4 regions of the Bacillus sp. LJBS17 genome follow, and region 2 is predicted to be linked to each of the others. Evidence: riboswitches for the same ligand, from Rfam matches in the RefSeq annotation. Region 2 holds a riboswitch; each other region holds the start of a gene.
The links. A riboswitch is a leader RNA that binds a small molecule or an ion and turns the genes downstream of it on or off. The one in region 2 is predicted to bind thiamine pyrophosphate.
Positions count from the first base shown of each region.

Region 1: another riboswitch for thiamine pyrophosphate. It lies ahead of thiU (HMP/thiamine ABC transporter substrate-binding protein ThiU); the one in region 2 lies ahead of tenA (thiaminase II).
Region 3: another riboswitch for thiamine pyrophosphate. It lies ahead of thiC (phosphomethylpyrimidine synthase ThiC); the one in region 2 lies ahead of tenA (thiaminase II).
Region 4: another riboswitch for thiamine pyrophosphate. It lies ahead of thiT (energy-coupled thiamine transporter ThiT); the one in region 2 lies ahead of tenA (thiaminase II).

Region 1 is NZ_CP079759.1:1,371,594-1,376,030, forward strand. It holds gene thiX (HMP/thiamine ABC transporter permease ThiX) at 1-131, opposite strand, end outside; gene KXZ66_RS07130 (ABC transporter ATP-binding protein) at 106-1,749, opposite strand; gene KXZ66_RS07135 (ECF transporter S component) at 1,736-2,335, opposite strand; gene thiU (HMP/thiamine ABC transporter substrate-binding protein ThiU) at 2,337-2,939, opposite strand; TPP riboswitch at 3,036-3,148, opposite strand; gene ykoG (two-component system response regulator YkoG) at 3,250-3,936, shown strand; gene ykoH (two-component system sensor histidine kinase YkoH) at 3,940-4,437, shown strand, end outside.
Region 2 is NZ_CP079759.1:1,220,627-1,225,063, forward strand. It holds gene prpE (bis(5'-nucleosyl)-tetraphosphatase PrpE) at 1-727, opposite strand, end outside; gene KXZ66_RS06265 (monovalent cation:proton antiporter family protein) at 962-2,806, shown strand; TPP riboswitch at 2,868-2,976, shown strand; gene tenA (thiaminase II) at 3,055-3,765, shown strand; gene tenI (thiazole tautomerase TenI) at 3,740-4,357, shown strand; gene thiO (glycine oxidase ThiO) at 4,341-4,437, shown strand, end outside.
Region 3 is NZ_CP079759.1:934,087-938,523, reverse strand. It holds gene katA (catalase KatA) at 1-16, shown strand, start outside; gene senS (transcriptional regulator SenS) at 43-240, opposite strand; partial or broken gene KXZ66_RS04780 (BBE domain-containing protein) at 553-723, shown strand; gene thiC (phosphomethylpyrimidine synthase ThiC) at 761-2,533, opposite strand; TPP riboswitch at 2,666-2,773, opposite strand; gene KXZ66_RS04770 (Type 1 glutamine amidotransferase-like domain-containing protein) at 2,843-3,535, opposite strand; gene KXZ66_RS04765 (spore coat protein) at 3,577-3,849, shown strand; gene KXZ66_RS04760 (hypothetical protein) at 3,938-4,141, opposite strand; partial or broken gene spo0M (sporulation control protein Spo0M) at 4,283-4,437, shown strand, end outside.
Region 4 is NZ_CP079759.1:3,083,693-3,088,129, forward strand. It holds rRNA gene KXZ66_RS16000 (16S ribosomal RNA) at 71-1,616, opposite strand; TPP riboswitch at 2,081-2,182, shown strand; gene thiT (energy-coupled thiamine transporter ThiT) at 2,282-2,860, shown strand; gene KXZ66_RS16010 (GNAT family N-acetyltransferase) at 2,902-3,423, opposite strand; gene floT (flotillin lipid rafts scaffold protein FloT) at 3,441-4,437, opposite strand, start outside.

The DNA of each region.
Region 1 (4,437 bases), 150 kb from region 2:
ACGCCCGCAACGATGATGATATAAAAACATGCCGGAGTGTAAGGGTTGTAAATAAACGACAGCATGACGACACAACAAAAAACCGCCGCCGCTTTCACAGTCGGATTAATGAGATGTAACGGTTGCTTCATCACGCACCTCCTCTTGAAATGCCATCCATTCATATAGAAGGGGAAGGGTGAGCTTTGCTTTTTGAACAAGCCCTGTTTCTTGAGAAAACAACTGCGCTGGAGATCCGTCAAAGGCCAGGCCTGTATCGTGAAGCACAAGCACGCTGTCAGCATACGAAGAGACTAGCTCCATATCGTGTGTAATCATAAGGACAGCAGTTCCCTCTGCCTTGATACGTTGAATCATTTCCATGCATTCAGCCGCCGTGCGGGCATCCTGGCCAAAGGTTGGTTCGTCTAATAATAAAACCTTTACGTCATGCATGAGCATAGTAGCTACGCTCAGTCGCCGTTTTTGCCCTTGGCTGATCGCAAACGGATGATGATCAGCCAAATGCGCAAGACCAAAACGCTGCAGCAGGTGTTGCGCTTTTTTCTCAGTTTCAGCATTTGCTTTCTGGCCGAACAGAAGCTCGTCATACACCGTATCGGTGACGAATTGATGCTCAGGGTTTTGAAAAACAAATCCCATCCGTTTACGCAATTCTTTTTCTTTATATTTCTGCAGCGGCTGATCATAGAGAAGGATTTTGCCGCTTTGCGGTTTCATGAGACTGGCCAGAACTGATAGGAGCGTCGATTTTCCAGTTCCGTTCGGACCGACAAGCGCCGTTAAAGAGCCTTCGCGCAACGAAAAGCTGATGTCTTTGAAAATCGCCTGCTGTCCTCTCGCGAACGAAAGGCTGCTGACTTCAAGCACACTCTCCCCAGAAGGGGCTTTCTTCTTTTTGACATGCCCGGCAGGAATAGGCTCTTTGAACAGCATCTCTTTTGATAAAGTAAACGGCATACTCAGCTTTTCCTGCAGATGACAGACCTTTGGAATGGCGATGCCCAATTTCTTTAGTGTCTCCGCTTCATGCTGAAATAGATTTTTCGTCAGGCCATCCAGTGCCTTTTTGCCTGATTTGTCGAGTACGATCGTTCTCTCAATCCAAGGCGCCCATTCATCAAGCTGGTGCTCAATGACGAGGAGGCTGAAACCTTTTTCCCGCTGAAGATCCTTCATCAGATGAACGAACTCCCGAGCTGAGAAAGGGTCTAAAAGAGAGGTCGGCTCATCTAAAATAATAAGCTCAGGCTCCATCGCCAAAATACAGGCGAGAGCCACTTTCTGCTTTTGTCCTCCTGAAAGGGTTGAGATCATTTTTTCTTTTAAATGGGTAATGCGTAATTTTTCTAATACGGCGTTGATTTTCTCTGTCATTTCTTCTTTTGGAATTTGCAGATTTTCCAGCCCGAACGCTATTTCGTCCTCCACCGTCAGCATGCAGAACTGCTGATCAGGATCCTGAAAAACGACCCCGGCATGCTGAGTAATCGTTTCGGAGGTTTCAGCATCTGTGACCGGCTTTTGAAATAGAAATACATGTCCGGACTGAATGCCGTCGCAAGCCTCCGGATATAGACCGTTTAAACAAAGGGCGAGCGAGCTTTTACCGCATCCGCTCGGTCCTAATAATAAAACACATTCTCCTTTTTGAAGCTCAAACGAAATGTCTTGAAAAACCGGTTTCTCGTCTTCTTCATAAGAGAAGCTGAGCTGCTCAACCGTCAGAAGCTCATCAAAGGCTTGCATGTTCTGACGCCCGCTTCCGTTTCTTTTTCAGTTCCTTTCCGAGTGCCATTCCGTTTAACACACCTGTATAAGCGAGAGAGTCGCTGACAGCTTTTCCGAGAAGCCCCGCCAAAAGCGCGCCGGAAATGAGGCGGATCACAAGCATAATGAGCAGATAACCTGGTGAATAGGCTGCATAGCCAGAAACAAAGAGATCATAGATAAAGCTGGCTACTGAAGACCCCATACCGGCCAGCATAAGGACAGGGAGAGAGTATGCTTTCCAGCGTGTTGCAAGAAATACAGCCTCAGCCCCGAGCCCTTGAACAATGCCAATGACGATGACCATCGGGCCAGACGGATTTCCCAGCAGGCACTCAACGAGAGCGGCAATGATTTCAGAAACGAGCGCCGCACCCGGTTTTCGAATCATGTACGCGGCGATCACAGAAACGATAAACCAAATGCCGTAAATTGGTTCATAGGCGATTGGCCCAAACATACCTGCAAGCACGTTTCCGAAATGTGTAAATAATAAATAAACAACGGCAAATACGATACTGATAACGGACATGATGACAATTTCTTTTACTTTCCAGCTTTTCATGTTATCCCTGCTTTCTGTTTTTTCTTGATGGACTGTTAGCCGAAAGATTCACAGTCATGGTGATGTGGTTTGTTTGCTGCTCAGCCATGCGGAAAACGGCCTCCAATGTGCTGAATACGTCATGCGCATCCCCGTCAAGCTCGCTCGCGTAATGGACACCCTGTACGAAAGTGCCTTGGGCTTTTGCAATGTCGACAGCCTCCATAATCAATCCCATATAATCCGGCTCATTCATTGGATAAAGGGCAAATTGGCACGGCGCTTCCGCCTTCAAGCCTCGGACAGCATCTTCATTGACACGCTTATCACCTTTGGAAAGATATGTATCCCCCTGTGTGTCACCCGGGCATCCAATGGAAAACGTGCCGTTCATGACGATGTGTTGTTCGCTGTTTGCTGCATGAAGGTAAATGGCTTTTGCAGCATCGAATACATGATCAATCGATCCGCGTAACACCGTGCTGATATGGTCGGTTTTCGTCCATACATTGGATGTATCTGTTTTTTTCAGCGCAGACTTGATCACACTGATAAAATCATCCGTCATCGGATATAAAGAGAAGCGAAAACCGGCGATTTTGCTTGTACCGCAAATATGCTCCATTTCTCCGACCTCCTGTTTTTTTGGTAAAATAAAAAACTGCATATCCTAAGGGAATATGCAGTCATAGATCGATTAAGCGCACAAAAAAATACACCATTCGGTCAACCTGCACTTCCCCACGCTGGTATTATCCAGATCGGGTCATAAGGGATCAAAGCGCGTTTCTTCCGCGCTTTATCTCAGCCAAAACAGCACCCCTAGTGCTTTCCGTATACAATTTTTTATTTTGACATCATAATAGATGATAAGAATCATTTTGTAAACAACGAAATCATTTTTTTCATATAGGGACGGGAGAGGATGGTCAAATTTGGAAAAAGGACACATATTAATTGTGGAAGATGAAGAAAAAATCGCCAGGGTTCTTCAGCTTGAATTGGAATATGAAGGATACAGCGTCACGATCAAACACAATGGCACAGAAGGTCTTGATGCGGCAGCGGAAGGCGGGTATTCCTTGGTGCTTCTTGATGTCATGCTTCCGGGGCTTAGCGGACTGGAAGTGCTGCGCCGCTTGAGAAAAACGGATTCGCAGACACCGGTCATATTATTAACGGCGCGAGACAGTATTCCTGATAAGGTAACAGGTCTGGACATCGGTGCAAATGACTATGTCACCAAGCCGTTTGAAATCGAGGAATTGCTTGCGAGAATCAGGGCGGCGCTGCGGCAAAATGGAACAAAAACTGAAGATATCGGCACCTTTCTTACATATGACGATTTGCGGGTGAACGAAAAAACCCGTGAAGTGAGACGCGGAGACAAAGAGGTGGAATTAACGCCGCGGGAATTTGATCTGCTCGTCTATATGCTAAAGCATCCGCAGCAAGTGCTGACACGGGAGCAAATTCTAAGCTCAGTATGGGGATTTGATTATATCGGTGATACAAATGTCGTGGACGTCTACATAAGATACATCAGAAAAAAACTGGACTATCCTTACGAAAAACAGCTGATCCATACGATTCGCGGGGTCGGCTATGCCATTAAGGGGTAAACGATGAAGCTGAAGACCAAGATTCATCTATACACTTCGATATCACTGTTGATTTTATTAATTTTGGTTCATACCGCAGTATATCTCATTTTTTCGTCTGCGCTGACATCAAAGGATGCGGCCCGGCTTGCTGATGAGACGGATAACATTGCCGAAGCGCTGCGTGCCGCTGAAACAGAAGGAGTGGCTTTGCAGGATATGCTGCAGGCCTATCTTCCGGCAAATGGCATGGTGCGTGTAGTGAATGGTGATCAAAAAGCCGTTATGACGATCACAAAAGAAAAAGCCTATAAAGATTTTCCTCTCTCTTTTCATAGCGGCGAAACGGCAGATGTGAGGAAACCTGACGGCAAGCTGTTTGCCGAGGCTGCTGTTCCGGTGATTTGGACCGATGGACAAGTCGTGTCTCTTCAGCTGGTTGAAAGACTGGAGAACACAGAAGAGAGTCTGTTTCTGCTGAAAATCATCTTAATCGCTGCAAGTGCTGCTGTCTGCATTGCT
Region 2 (4,437 bases):
GGCGAAATCTTGATTCGTCGTAAGGCAGGGAGCTTGGAACAGAGACGGTTTCTATTTCTGGAAAGCGAAAGCCTGTCAGTTGATTTCCGAACACGCAGCCTGTATCAATGTTGATGGTGCGATTGACCTTCCGAGGCTCTTTCACAGGTGTATGACCGTATACCACCCAAGCCTTTCCGTTATAGGCTGCCGCCCAATCACGTCTGACGGGTCTGCCGTCCGGATATGTTTCACCCGTCACGTCACCGTAAAGCACAAAGTCCTTCACTCTGCGGGTATATTTGCCGATATCGTCAGCTCTTATGCCAGCATGGGCGACAACTAATTCTCCATTATGTAAGATGTCGTAAAGCGGCGCTGTTTCGTACAGCTTCATAAACTGTTCGCTGACTGATTTTCTCTCATCTTTAGAAAGTTCCTCAAGCTCTGCCGCTGTTGTTTCGAGACCATGCATCACTTTTACCGGATTTCCTTTTAAGTAACGATATAATTTATTGCAATGGTTTCCCGGGACATAACGAACAGCGCCTTTTTCGTAAGCGCCGGCTACAAATCGGATGACCTCTATCGATTTGGGCCCTCTGTCAGTTAAATCTCCGGCAAAAACAAGCACCCTGCCTTCTTCATGGATAGGTACTCCATTTTTGATTGTATAGCCAAGCTTTTGGATTAATGCAGTCATTTCGTCATAGCAGCCATGAATATCGCTGATGATATCGTAAGCCATGCGGTATCCTCCTTACCGATTGTTTTATTTATTATGAAGCAAAGTGTTGTGAGTCATCACAAGCTTTTATGTGCAAATTATAGAAGAAGAATCATTTTCTAAACAGCATTAAGACCTTATCACTTTATTTTTCATCATCACCCTTGTTAAAATCGCGTTATGTTTTTTAAAAATGAGGTTTTGTTCTCTGAGTGAGAACTAGCATAACCCTGACTTAAAAAGGAGGTTCTGATTATGGCGCATACATCTGTCGCATCTTTAGTTGTTGTACTTATCGTTGCATTTTTGACACCCATCCTTTTGCATCGGTTTAAACTCAGCATCCCGGTTGTTGTTGCTGAAATCATTATGGGGCTGATAATTGGGAAAAGCGGCCTTAATTTAGTTGTGGAGGGTGACACCTGGCTCCAGACACTCTCTATGCTCGGATTTATCTTTTTAATGTTTTTAAGCGGGCTTGAAATTGATTTTTCGTCGTTTGAGAAAGGAAAGAAAAAGCAGTTCCTGCCGAATGGCAAGGAAGCGCCGAATACGTTTGCTGCGGCATCTGTTATTTTCGTCGGTATTTTTATTTTATCATTGCTCTTGTCCTATGGGTTCGTCTTGGCCGGATTTATCCAAAATGCATTTTTGATGACCCTGATTATTTCAACGATTTCATTAGGCGTTGTCGTTCCAACATTAAAAGAAGAACGGATCATGAATTCGAATATCGGGCAGATTATTTTGCTTGTTGCTGTTATTGCTGATTTGGCCACGATGATTCTTCTTGCTGTTTTTTCTTCTTTATACGGAGAGGACAGCGGAAACATGTGGCTCCTGATGATTCTGTTTGCGGCCGGAGTGGTGCTTTACTTTTTCGGCCGGGTCTTCAAACATCGCTCTTTTGTTCAATCCATGTCAAAAGGGACGATCCAGATCGGGACGCGTGCCATTTTTACGTTAATTATTGTACTCGTTGCCCTGTCTGAATCACTTGGGGCGGAAAATATTCTCGGCGCTTTCTTAGCGGGGGTTCTTGTTTCCCTGCTTTCGCCAAACAAAGAACTTGTTCAGCAGCTGGACTCATTCGGTTATGGGTTCTTAATACCGATTTTCTTCGTGATGGTCGGTGTGAAGCTTGATATTTGGACTCTTTTCCAGGATAAAACAATTTTAATCATGATTCCGCTCCTGCTGCTGGCGCTGTTAGTCAGCAAAATCATTCCTGTCATGTACTTAAAGAAGTGGTATGATAACCGAACCATTTTCGCGTCTGGTTTCCTGCTGACATCAACGCTTTCGCTCGTGATTGCCGCTGCAACAATCGGCCAGCAGCTTCACGTGATCAGCGCAAATATGTCAGGAGCGCTAATTTTAGTAGCCGTCATTGCAAGTATTTTTACGCCGATCTGTTTTAAAAAGTTATATAAACGGGAAGAGCAGCCGGAGGAGAAAAAGACGATTACGTTCATTGGCGCCAATCAAATGACTTTGCCTGTTACACTTGAATTGCCAGAGGAAGAGTATGACGTGCGTGTTGTACACGTCTACCAAGAGAATGCGGAGGAAAAGCTGTCAGAATCAGTGTTTGCTGTTGAAACAATTTCTGACTATGAACACGAGACGCTTGAATCACTCGGCATTTTTGAAACGGATATCCTCGTTGTGGCGACAGGAAATGAAGATATGAATGCAGACATTGCATTACTTGCAAAAGAAAAAGGCACAGAAAGAGTCATTGCAAGCGTAGGATCACCGGAGCATGAAGCAGCTCTGAAGGAGCAGGGAATCAGCATCTTTTCTATTCTGCTGTCGACAAAAACGCTGCTTCGCGCACTGATTGAAGCGCCTGGCGTCATGAAGCTGCTCACGAACCAAGAGTCTTCGCTGTATCAAATTAATATGGAGAACAGTAAATATGATGGTGTCATTTTACGGGAATTCCCTTTAACAGGTGACGTCATCTTTGTCAGGATCTTCAGAGGTGTGGACAGCATCGTTCCTCATGGGGATACAAGGCTGAAACTTGGAGACCGTTTAATTGTCACCGGATCTCGGGGGTACGTAACGGATCTTAAGAAAACATTGGAAGGATAAATCTTGACCAAATAAGGATTCGTGTTAATATAGAGGTGCAGAACAATTCAATATGTATTCGTTTAACCACTAGGGGTGTCCTTCATAAGGGCTGAGATAAAAGTGTGACTTTTAGACCCTCATAACTTGAACAGGTTCAGACCTGCGTAGGGAAGTGGAGCGGTATTTGTGTTATTTTACTATGCCAATTCCAAACCACTTTTCCTTGCGGGAAAGTGGTTTTTTTATTTTCAGAGGGGGAATGATTTGTGAAGTTTTCAGAAGAATGCCGCAGTGCAGCCGCAGAATGGTGGGAGGGGAGCTTTGTCCATCCGTTCGTTCAAGGAATCGGTGACGGAACGCTTCCGATTGACCGTTTTAAATACTACGTACTTCAGGATTCCTATTATTTAACGCATTTTGCAAAGGTGCAGTCATTTGGCGCCGCTTATGCGAAGGATCTTTATACAACGGGGCGGATGGCAAGCCATGCCCAAGGTACATATGAGGCGGAAATGGCGCTTCATCGGGAGTTTGCCGAGCTGTTGGAAATCAGCGAGGAAGAGCGTAAGGCGTTTAAGCCGTCTCCTACTGCGTATTCTTATACATCCCATATGTACCGTTCGGTTTTGAGTGGGAATTTCGCAGAAATCTTAGCGGCCTTGCTGCCATGCTATTGGCTCTATTACGAGGTTGGTGAGAAATTGCTGCATTGTGATCCGGGGCATCCAATTTATCAGAAGTGGATTGGCACATATGGCGGTGATTGGTTTAGACAACAGGTCGAGGAGCAAATCAACCGCTTTGATGAGCTGGCGGAAAACAGCACGGAGGAAGTGCGTGCCAAGATGAAAGAGAATTTTGTCATCTCCAGCTACTATGAATATCAATTTTGGGGAATGGCCTATCGAAAAGAAGGCTGGTCTGACAGCGCCATAAAAGAGGTGGAGGAATGTGGAGCTTCACGCCATAACGGATGACAGCAAGCCGGTAGAAGAGCTAGCGAGAATCATCATTACGATTCAGAATGAAGTTGATTTTATTCATATTCGGGAACGTTCAAAATCGGCGGCAGATATTTTGAAACTGCTCGAGCTTATTTTTGAAGGCGGTATAGATAAACGAAAACTGGTGATGAACGGGCGCGTGGATATTGCGCTTTTCTCTACTATTCACCGCGTGCAGCTGCCAAGCGGCAGCTTTTCACCGAAGCAGGTCAGAGCCAGATTTCCACACCTTCATATCGGGAGGTCGGTGCATTCACTTGAGGAAGCGGTTCAAGCAGAAAAGGAAGACGCGGACTACGTGCTGTTCGGCCATGTGTTTGAAACGGATTGCAAAAAGGGTCTTGAAGGCAGAGGAGTATCTTTGCTGTCAGATATCAAACAGCGGATTTCCATCCCGGTTATAGCCATCGGGGGGATGACGCCGGACAGGTTAAGAGACGTAAAACAAGCAGGGGCAGACGGCATTGCTGTTATGTCAGGAATTTTCTCTTCCGCTGAGCCCTTGGAAGCAGCCAGACGATATTCCCGCAAGCTAAAGGAGATGCGCTATGAAAAGGCATTATGAAGCAGTGGTGATTGGAGGCGGAATTATCGGTTCCGCGATTGCTTATCATTTGGCAAAGGAAAACAAAAGCACCGCATTGT
Region 3 (4,437 bases), 290 kb from region 2:
TAAAAAAGATGCTTAATGGAGAAATGCAAAAACCCGCTGTAGTCAGCGGGTTTTTTTATATTTAGTTACACATTGCGTATGCTTCTCATCAATCTTCATATAAATTTCTTCCATGAGTTCCGCGCTGTTTATAATCTCTCGTTTGTTTTTTTCAATCAGCAGCTCAAGCGGCAAAATCTGATTCCCGTAGGTTTTTCGCTTCCTGAATCGTTTTCTCCCCTTTTCTTTTTTGACTCCCATCAATAATCCCTCCTTTTTCATACAAAAAAGGCCCTTATCTAAAAGATAAGAGCCTTCGGTGTCCCGATCAGCGCGATAAATTTGAAAAATTTGTACTGACCATGTTAATTCATACAATACCGACCTGTCAACTATTTTTTGAGGGTATTGATACTATATCAGATTGCATCCCCGCTTTTTCCTTATACACTCTTATCCCCTGACGCATAAGCTAGAGAAACTAGAATACGAGAGAAAGAGATGTGGGTGTGTGGAAAAGACAAAATTGACCGGACGTATCGTGACACGGGATGATCCGGACTTTCGAGTTAAACGATGGGAGACTACGTAAATTGGCCAGATATCAAAATCAGAAACTGGCCAAGAACATATTACGGCGAAAACGTTGAACGACTCCGCCGTGTCAAAACGAAATATGATCCAGAAAATGTTTTCCGCTTTGAACAGAGTATTCCTCCGCTTCGACGCTCTCTGTTTTTCTAAAAAAATGAAGATGGAGCATTCTCCATCTTCATCTTATTTATTGATATAAATTGCTTCCCGTATCGACAAACTCTTTTGCTTTTTCTTTTAATCCTTTATTTATGGCTTCTGCTTCACTGAGATCGTTTTTCTTTGCATAATCCCGAATATCCTGTGAAATTCTCATGCTGCAAAATTTCGGGCCGCACATGGAACAAAAGTGAGCGGTTTTTGCTCCTTCAGCAGGCAGGGTTTCATCATGGTATTCAAGGGCTCTCTCCGGATCAAGAGATAAATTAAACTGATCCCGCCAGCGGAATTCAAAACGGGCTTTCGATAACGCATCATCCCGGATTTGCGCTCCGGGATGCCCTTTTGCAAGGTCTGCCGCATGCGCAGCGATCTTATATGTAATGACTCCTTCACGAACATCATCACGGTTTGGCAGCCCCAAATGCTCCTTCGGCGTTACATAACAAAGCATTGCTGTCCCATACCAGCCGATCATCGCCGCTCCGATCGCTGAAGTAATATGGTCATATCCCGGAGCAATATCCGTTGTCAACGGCCCCAATGTGTAAAAAGGCGCTTCTTTACAAATGTCCATTTGTTTATCGACGTTCTCTTTGATTTTATGCATCGGAACATGTCCAGGACCCTCAATCATCACCTGAACATCATGCTTCCAGGCAATTTGCGTCAGCTCTCCAAGCGTCTCTAATTCAGCAAACTGCGCTTCGTCATTGGCATCAGCAATTGATCCGGGACGCAAACCATCCCCAAGTGAGAAAGCAATATCATACATTTTCATAATCTCACATATTTCTTCAAAATGTGTGTATAAAAAGCTTTCTTGATGATGAGCCAGACACCACTGCGCCATAATCGCTCCCCCGCGTGACACAATACCAGTTGTCCGTTTGGCAGTCAGCGGTACATACCTAAGCAAAACACCCGCGTGAATCGTAAAATAATCCACTCCCTGCTCTGCCTGCTCGATTAGCGTATCACGATAAATCTCCCACGTTAAATCCTCCGCTACGCCGTTTACTTTTTCAAGCGCCTGATAAATCGGAACAGTTCCCACAGGCACGGGGCAATTGCGGATAATCCATTCACGCGTCGTATGAATATCTTTTCCGGTAGAGAGATCCATCATCGTATCCGCTCCCCAGCGGATGGCCCACGTCATTTTTTCCACTTCTTCTTCAATGGATGACGTAACCGCTGAATTCCCGATATTCGCATTAATCTTCACATGAAAATTCCGGCCGATAATCATTGGCTCACTTTCAGGGTGATTAATGTTTGAAGGAATAATCGCCCGGCCGCTGGCTACCTCGTCTCTGACGAATTCAGGAGACACATGCTCACGAATGGCGATAAATTCCATCTCAGGTGTAATGATCCCCTTTTTTGCATAGTGCATTTGTGTGACATTTTGACCTGCCTTCGCCCTCAGCGGTTTCCGCTTTAATCCTGGGTAGCTTACGTTTGGATTTGCTTTTTTATAACCGTTATCTTCTGGTTTTATAGCCCGACCTTCATACTCTTCCACGTCACCGCGCTCTGTGATCCATTTTTGGCGGAGCGGCTTTAATCCTTCTTGAATATTAATGGTTACTTCAGGGTCCGTATACGGTCCGCTTGTATCATAGACACGCACAGGCGCGTTTTCCTCTTCGCCGAACGATCCCGTCGTCGGACTCAATAGGATCTCCCTCATCGGCACTTGGATGTCCGAAGAAGAACCCTCCACGTATACCTTCTTGCTGCCTGAAAAACTTGACATAATGGAAATGTTGGCTTGCTGCACTGAATTGTTTTGCATTACTTTTCCTTCCCCTCTCTACGTTTGAAAGGACAAAATCAAGCCCATAACCAGCACAAAAAACCGGATTCATATAAATGAACCCGGTTACAGTCAGAAAGAAACATATTATTGCCCAGCAAGACAATAACAAAAACAATTCCTCTACTTCCCCACGCTGGTACGAACCAGATCAGGTCCAAAGGGTTAAGAAGCTTACCTTCTCTCTCAGCCCGAAAGCGGGCACCCCCAGTAACTATTGATTTCGCACTCATCTTATCATAAAATCAATCTGAAAAAAAGAGGAATATAGATAATATTCAGCCAATTTCACCCTAAATATTTGACCGGCAACGGAATTTCAGCTATTTCATGTTCAGCCATCATCACCCGATATGCCTTTCCTTCCGACCTTGAACTCACAGTCTGAAACAGCTGATCATTTATGAAATGGAGAGCAGCCCCATCATCCGCTGCATAGCCACTGCATAAGAACTTGTTAGATATCAGCTGGTGGTATGCCGGTCTCCGATCCTTTTCCCCGTCATAATGGGGACAAAAGCTCCCTTGCAAAAAACCTAAACTTTTCAAACTTGTCAGCGGTCCGGCTGAATCCGTCACCCCTTCTTCAAACCAGCAGATCGCACCGGCACTTAATCCAGCTAAAACCACACCGTTCTTCCATGCTTCCCTAAGAATCTGGTCAAGCCCCCACTCTTTCCATAACACAAGTAAATTCCGCGTATTTCCCCCGCCAACATAAATCACGTCCATTTCCATAACAAAAGAAGTTAAATCTGTTGATGGCGGCTTAAACAAAGATAAGTGAGACGGCACACAATCCAGTGTTTGAAATGCATGATAAAACCGCTGAATATAGTTTTGGGAATCTCCGCTCGCCGTCGGCAAAAAACAAATACGAGGCTGCTCTCGTTTTGATTGATTGAGGATATATTGATCGAGGGACAAATTATCCGGCTCCATCGAAAAACCCCCGCCCCCCATCGCAATAATCTGCTTCATCATCACACCCCCCAACAAAATTTGTTGCTTATTATAGCATTTTGTATAGAAGCAAGAAACAAAGCCAAATACTTTCTTATCAGGAGCTGCTAAAAAAACAAAGGGGGTGGTTTCCCATTGAACAAAGTCTTTGTCCCAAAGATATTCTTGATTTGTTAACAACAATAAAAACCAGCATTAACAAATACACTGTCGCAATAACAGAAGCCGAAAATCCCCACATCAGAATAGCATTGCATGATCAATTAGATACAACTGTTTATCTCCATGATGAACTGTCAGATCTTCTGTTAGAAAAGGGATGGCTCGGGTGAGCAATTCCAAATCAAATCGATTAGATTTATCTTACAGCAAAGACCACAAAAAGAGACGGGATCTCAAAGATGAGATGCCGTCTCTTTTTTATTGCTCCACTCTTCTTAAAGCCTCATTTACCGTTTCTTTTATAAACGCGTCTTCACCGCTTAATCGGTCTAAACTGAGATCGCCGTTTCTCAGCCTTTCGGAAATATTGTTTATATCCTCCTCTACTGTGATTTGCAGCTCACCAGCCAAAAACATTCTGTGTAATTCATCTGCAACCAAACTTTCTTTATTCACTTCCATCCACTCCTTTATTTTCAATATTATTCTTAGTCTGTCCCTAGGCCGAGACGAATAATAGGAAAAAAGTATGAATCAAACGAATCTTTTTTCCTCCTTCTTGCGTATATCTGTTGAGAAAAAAGAAAAAGGGGAAGATCTAACATGTCATTTTTTAAGAAACTTGCGGCAAGTGCCGGAATTGGAGCTGCAAAAGTAGATACAATTTTAGAAAAAGACGCATATTTTCCAGGAGAAGAAGTACAGGGAACGGTACATGTCAAAGGCGGAAAAATCGCTCAGGACATCCGTTATATCGA
Region 4 (4,437 bases), 1.9 Mb from region 2:
AAAACTAAACAAGACAGGGAACGTTCTGTTTATAAGACCCAAGGTCTTATATTCCGTATAATATCCTTAGAAAGGAGGTGATCCAGCCGCACCTTCCGATACGGCTACCTTGTTACGACTTCACCCCAATCATCTGTCCCACCTTCGGCGGCTGGCTCCTAAAAGGTTACCTCACCGACTTCGGGTGTTACAAACTCTCGTGGTGTGACGGGCGGTGTGTACAAGCTCGGGAACGTATTCACCGCGGCATGCTGATCCGCGATTACTAGCGATTCCAGCTTCACGCAGTCGAGTTGCAGACTGCGATCCGAACTGAGAACAGATTTGTGGGATTGGCTTAACCTCGCGGTTTCGCTGCCCTTTGTTCTGTCCATTGTAGCACGTGTGTAGCCCAGGTCATAAGGGGCATGATGATTTGACGTCATCCCCACCTTCCTCCGGTTTGTCACCGGCAGTCACCTTAGAGTGCCCAACTGAATGCTGGCAACTAAGATCAAGGGTTGCGCTCGTTGCGGGACTTAACCCAACATCTCACGACACGAGCTGACGACAACCATGCACCACCTGTCACTCTGCCCCCGAAGGGGACGTCCTATCTCTAGGATTGTCAGAGGATGTCAAGACCTGGTAAGGTTCTTCGCGTTGCTTCGAATTAAACCACATGCTCCACCGCTTGTGCGGTACCGTCAATTCCTTTGAGTTTCAGTCTTGCGACCGTACTCCCCAGGCGGAGTGCTTAATGCGTTAGCTGCAGCACTAAGGGGCGGAAACCCCCTAACACTTAGCACTCATCGTTTACGGCGTGGACTACCAGGGTATCTAATCCTGTTCGCTCCCCACGCTTTCGCTCCTCAGCGTCAGTTACAGACCAGAGAGTCGCCTTCGCCACTGGTGTTCCTCCACATCTCTACGCATTTCACCGCTACACGTGGAATTCCACTCTCCTCTTCTGCACTCAAGTTCCCCAGTTTCCAATGACCCTCCCCGGTTGAGCCGGGGGCTTTCACATCAGACTTAAGAAACCGCCTGCGAGCCCTTTACGCCCAATAATTCCGGACAACGCTTGCCACCTACGTATTACCGCGGCTGCTGGCACGTAGTTAGCCGTGGCTTTCTGGTTAGGTACCGTCAAGGTACCGCCCTATTCGAACGGTACTTGTTCTTCCCTAACAACAGAGCTTTACGATCCGAAAACCTTCATCACTCACGCGGCGTTGCTCCGTCAGACTTTCGTCCATTGCGGAAGATTCCCTACTGCTGCCTCCCGTAGGAGTCTGGTAGTGTCTCAGTCCCAGTGTGGCCGATCACCCTCTCAGGTCGGCTACGCATCGTTGCCTTGGTGAGCCGTTACCTCACCAACTAGCTAATGCGCCGCGGGTCCATCTGTAAGTGGTAGCCGAAGCCACCTTTTATGTTTGAACCATGCGGTTCAAACAACCATCCGGTATTAGCCCCGGTTTCCCGGAGTTATCCCAGTCTTACAGGCAGGTTACCCACGTGTTACTCACCCGTCCGCCGCTAACATCAGGGAGCAAGCTCCCATCTGTCCGCTCGACTTGCATGTATTAGGCACGCCGCCAGCGTTCGTCCTGAGCCAGGATCAAACTCTCCGATAAATGGATCACAGGTTAAGTTCACCGCATCCTGCGGCGACACCTGTGTGACCTGCGTCGTGCAGGCCCTAGTTTGACTGACTACGCACATCGCTGTGCGATTTATAAAAATGAATTAACAGGTACGTTTTGTCTTGTTTAGTTTTCAAAGATCATTTCGTCACTTCTCAATGAAGCAGCTTTACTAATATAACATTCAGCTTCTTTTTTGTCAACAACTTTTTTCAAGTTGTTTTGAAGCATCTAGTTTGTGTCCGCTGTGCATCAGCGACGTTTAATAATATAACACCTCTATTTATTTATTGCAATAGTTTTTTTAAAAAATCTATAAAACAAATAAACTATAATCCTCGCCATGATTTCTAAAGCGTGTGTATCATATAACTTTCTTAAAAGAACATATACATCAGTCATGTGATCTTGTTGTTTTTTTCGTTTTCTTGTATAGTAGAAACGAACTAAATACTGATGACCACAAGGGGAGCATTAAAGCTGAGAGTGAGCGGTTTCGTTCTGACCCTTTGAACCTGTTAGTTAACGCTGGCGTAGGGATGTGGCAAAGTCAAATGAATTGCAGATCGTAAAGCAGTGCGTGGAACTTTTCTCATCCTTCCGCGTGCTGCTTTTTTGTTGTCCTTTTGGTTGTCTGTCAATGGAAGGAGATAGATATGAATCAATCTAAGCAACTGGTTCGCCTTATTGAAATTGCCATTATGACAGCGGCAGCCGTTATTTTAGACATTGTCTCAGGAATGTTTCTTAGCATGCCTCAAGGAGGCTCGGTCTCCATCATGATGATTCCGATCTTTTTAATTTCGTTTCGCTGGGGTGTCAAAGCAGGTCTTACTACAGGTTTGTTGACAGGTCTAGTACAAATAGCAATCGGAAACTTGTTTGCTCAACATCCTGTACAGCTATTGTTAGATTACATTGTCGCTTTCGCGGCAATCGGCATAAGCGGCTGTTTCGCTTCTTCAGTCCGTAAAGCCGCTGTATCAAAAACAAAAGGGAAATTGATTGTTTCAGTGGTCAGCGCAGTTTTTATCGGCAGTTTGCTGCGCTATGCCGCGCATGTCATTTCAGGAGCTGTGTTTTTCGGTAGCTTTGCTCCAAAAGGAACACCGGTATGGATTTATTCTTTAACTTATAATGCGACTTACATGGTACCTTCATTCATTATTTGTGCAATTGTCCTATGTTTATTATTTATGACAGCACCCCGTCTGCTTAAAAGTGACAAAGCGTAAAAGTAACAATCCCCCAGCGAATTCCGCTGGGGGATTGTTCGTTATCTGTTAAGAAGTGTTTTTAAAGCTGAAAGATCCGGCCAGCCAAGACCTACTTCTTTCAACCTTACTCCGGCAATTTCAAAGTTGTCCTCCGCTACTCTTTCAGGTGAATAGGCCTGATAAAATATAATCGAGGGATTCTGCTCAATAACCCAAACAAACATACTTGAAAACCCATGTTGAAGCAAATACTCCGCTCCTTTTGCTAAGAGCGCCCTGCCTGCACCTTGCCGCTGGCGCTCTTCCAGAAGATAAATAGCGTATAACTCGCCGTCATAGCCTTCTTGTTCAGAGCGAATAGGTCCAAATGAAGCAAAGCCGAATACTGAACCCTTTTCGTCCTGAGCAACAAATACTCCCTTTAACGAGCGACTTTTCCATTTGTCTTCAAATTCCTTATAGTTCAGGCTGTTTAAATAATCAATCGGGATAATTTCGTGGTATGTTGACCTCCAGCTGTCTACATGCACTTTTGCAATGTCCTTTATATCCTCTAACTTCGCTTCACGTACAGTTACCATACGGTTCTGCCCTTTCCTTACTCTGATTTTTGGATCGTTTTGGCTTCTTTGATTTCATTTGTTAATTCATTAATGCTTTGTTTTACGTTTCCTTTTCCTGAAAAGTTCTCAAGCATTTCTTTTACATCAATTCCTGAGGATGCTTTTAAACTTTCTTGCAAACTTGACATTAAGTTCGTCGCATAGCTGGTTACTTTGTTTGCTCCGCTTGATTCACCGCTTCCTCCTGTATCGACAACGGTGATTTTATCAATATTTGAAAGAGGTGCCGCTGCTTGTTTCGCGTATTCCGGAAGCATTTTGACAATCATATCGAAAATCGCCGCCTGCCCGTACTGTTCAAAAGCAGCCGCAATTTTCTCTTTTGCTTCCGCTTCTGCAAGACCTTTCAGGCGGATAACCTCTGCCTCTGTCTCTCCTTTCGCTTTTTCCGCTTCTGCTTTTGCTAGCCCGTCAATTCTTACTTTTTCCGCCTCAGCCTTTGCCATTGCTTCTATACTGTACTTCTTGGCATCGGCTTCCGCGAGCTGTTTGGCTTTCTCAGCTGCTGCGGACTGCTCAACAGAATAACGGTCTGCATCGGCTTTTTTCTTTACCTCTGAGTCGTATTGACGTTCACGGCGAAGAATTTCTTTTTCTTCTAGTTCTATTTGTTTTTGGCGTTCGATAATTTTAACCTGCATTTCCTGCTCTGTGACTTGCTGGCGCGCTCTGGCAGTCTCTAAATCATATGCTTGGTCGGCATTCGCTTTTGCCGTATCTTGTTCTCTGCGAAATTCAGCCATTTTGAGCTGATTGAGTTTTTCAGCTTCAGCGATTTCCGTCGCCCGTTCAAGTTCTGATTTTTTTGCGTCTTTATCGGCTTCTGCCCGCTTAATTCGGGTTTCTTTATCAGCCTCTGCTGTTGCGATATCAGCATCGCGTTTTACTTGGGCAATTCTCGGTTTCCCTAATGATTCAAGATAACCGTTTTTATCACGAACATCTTTAATGGTAAACGAGACGATTACAAGC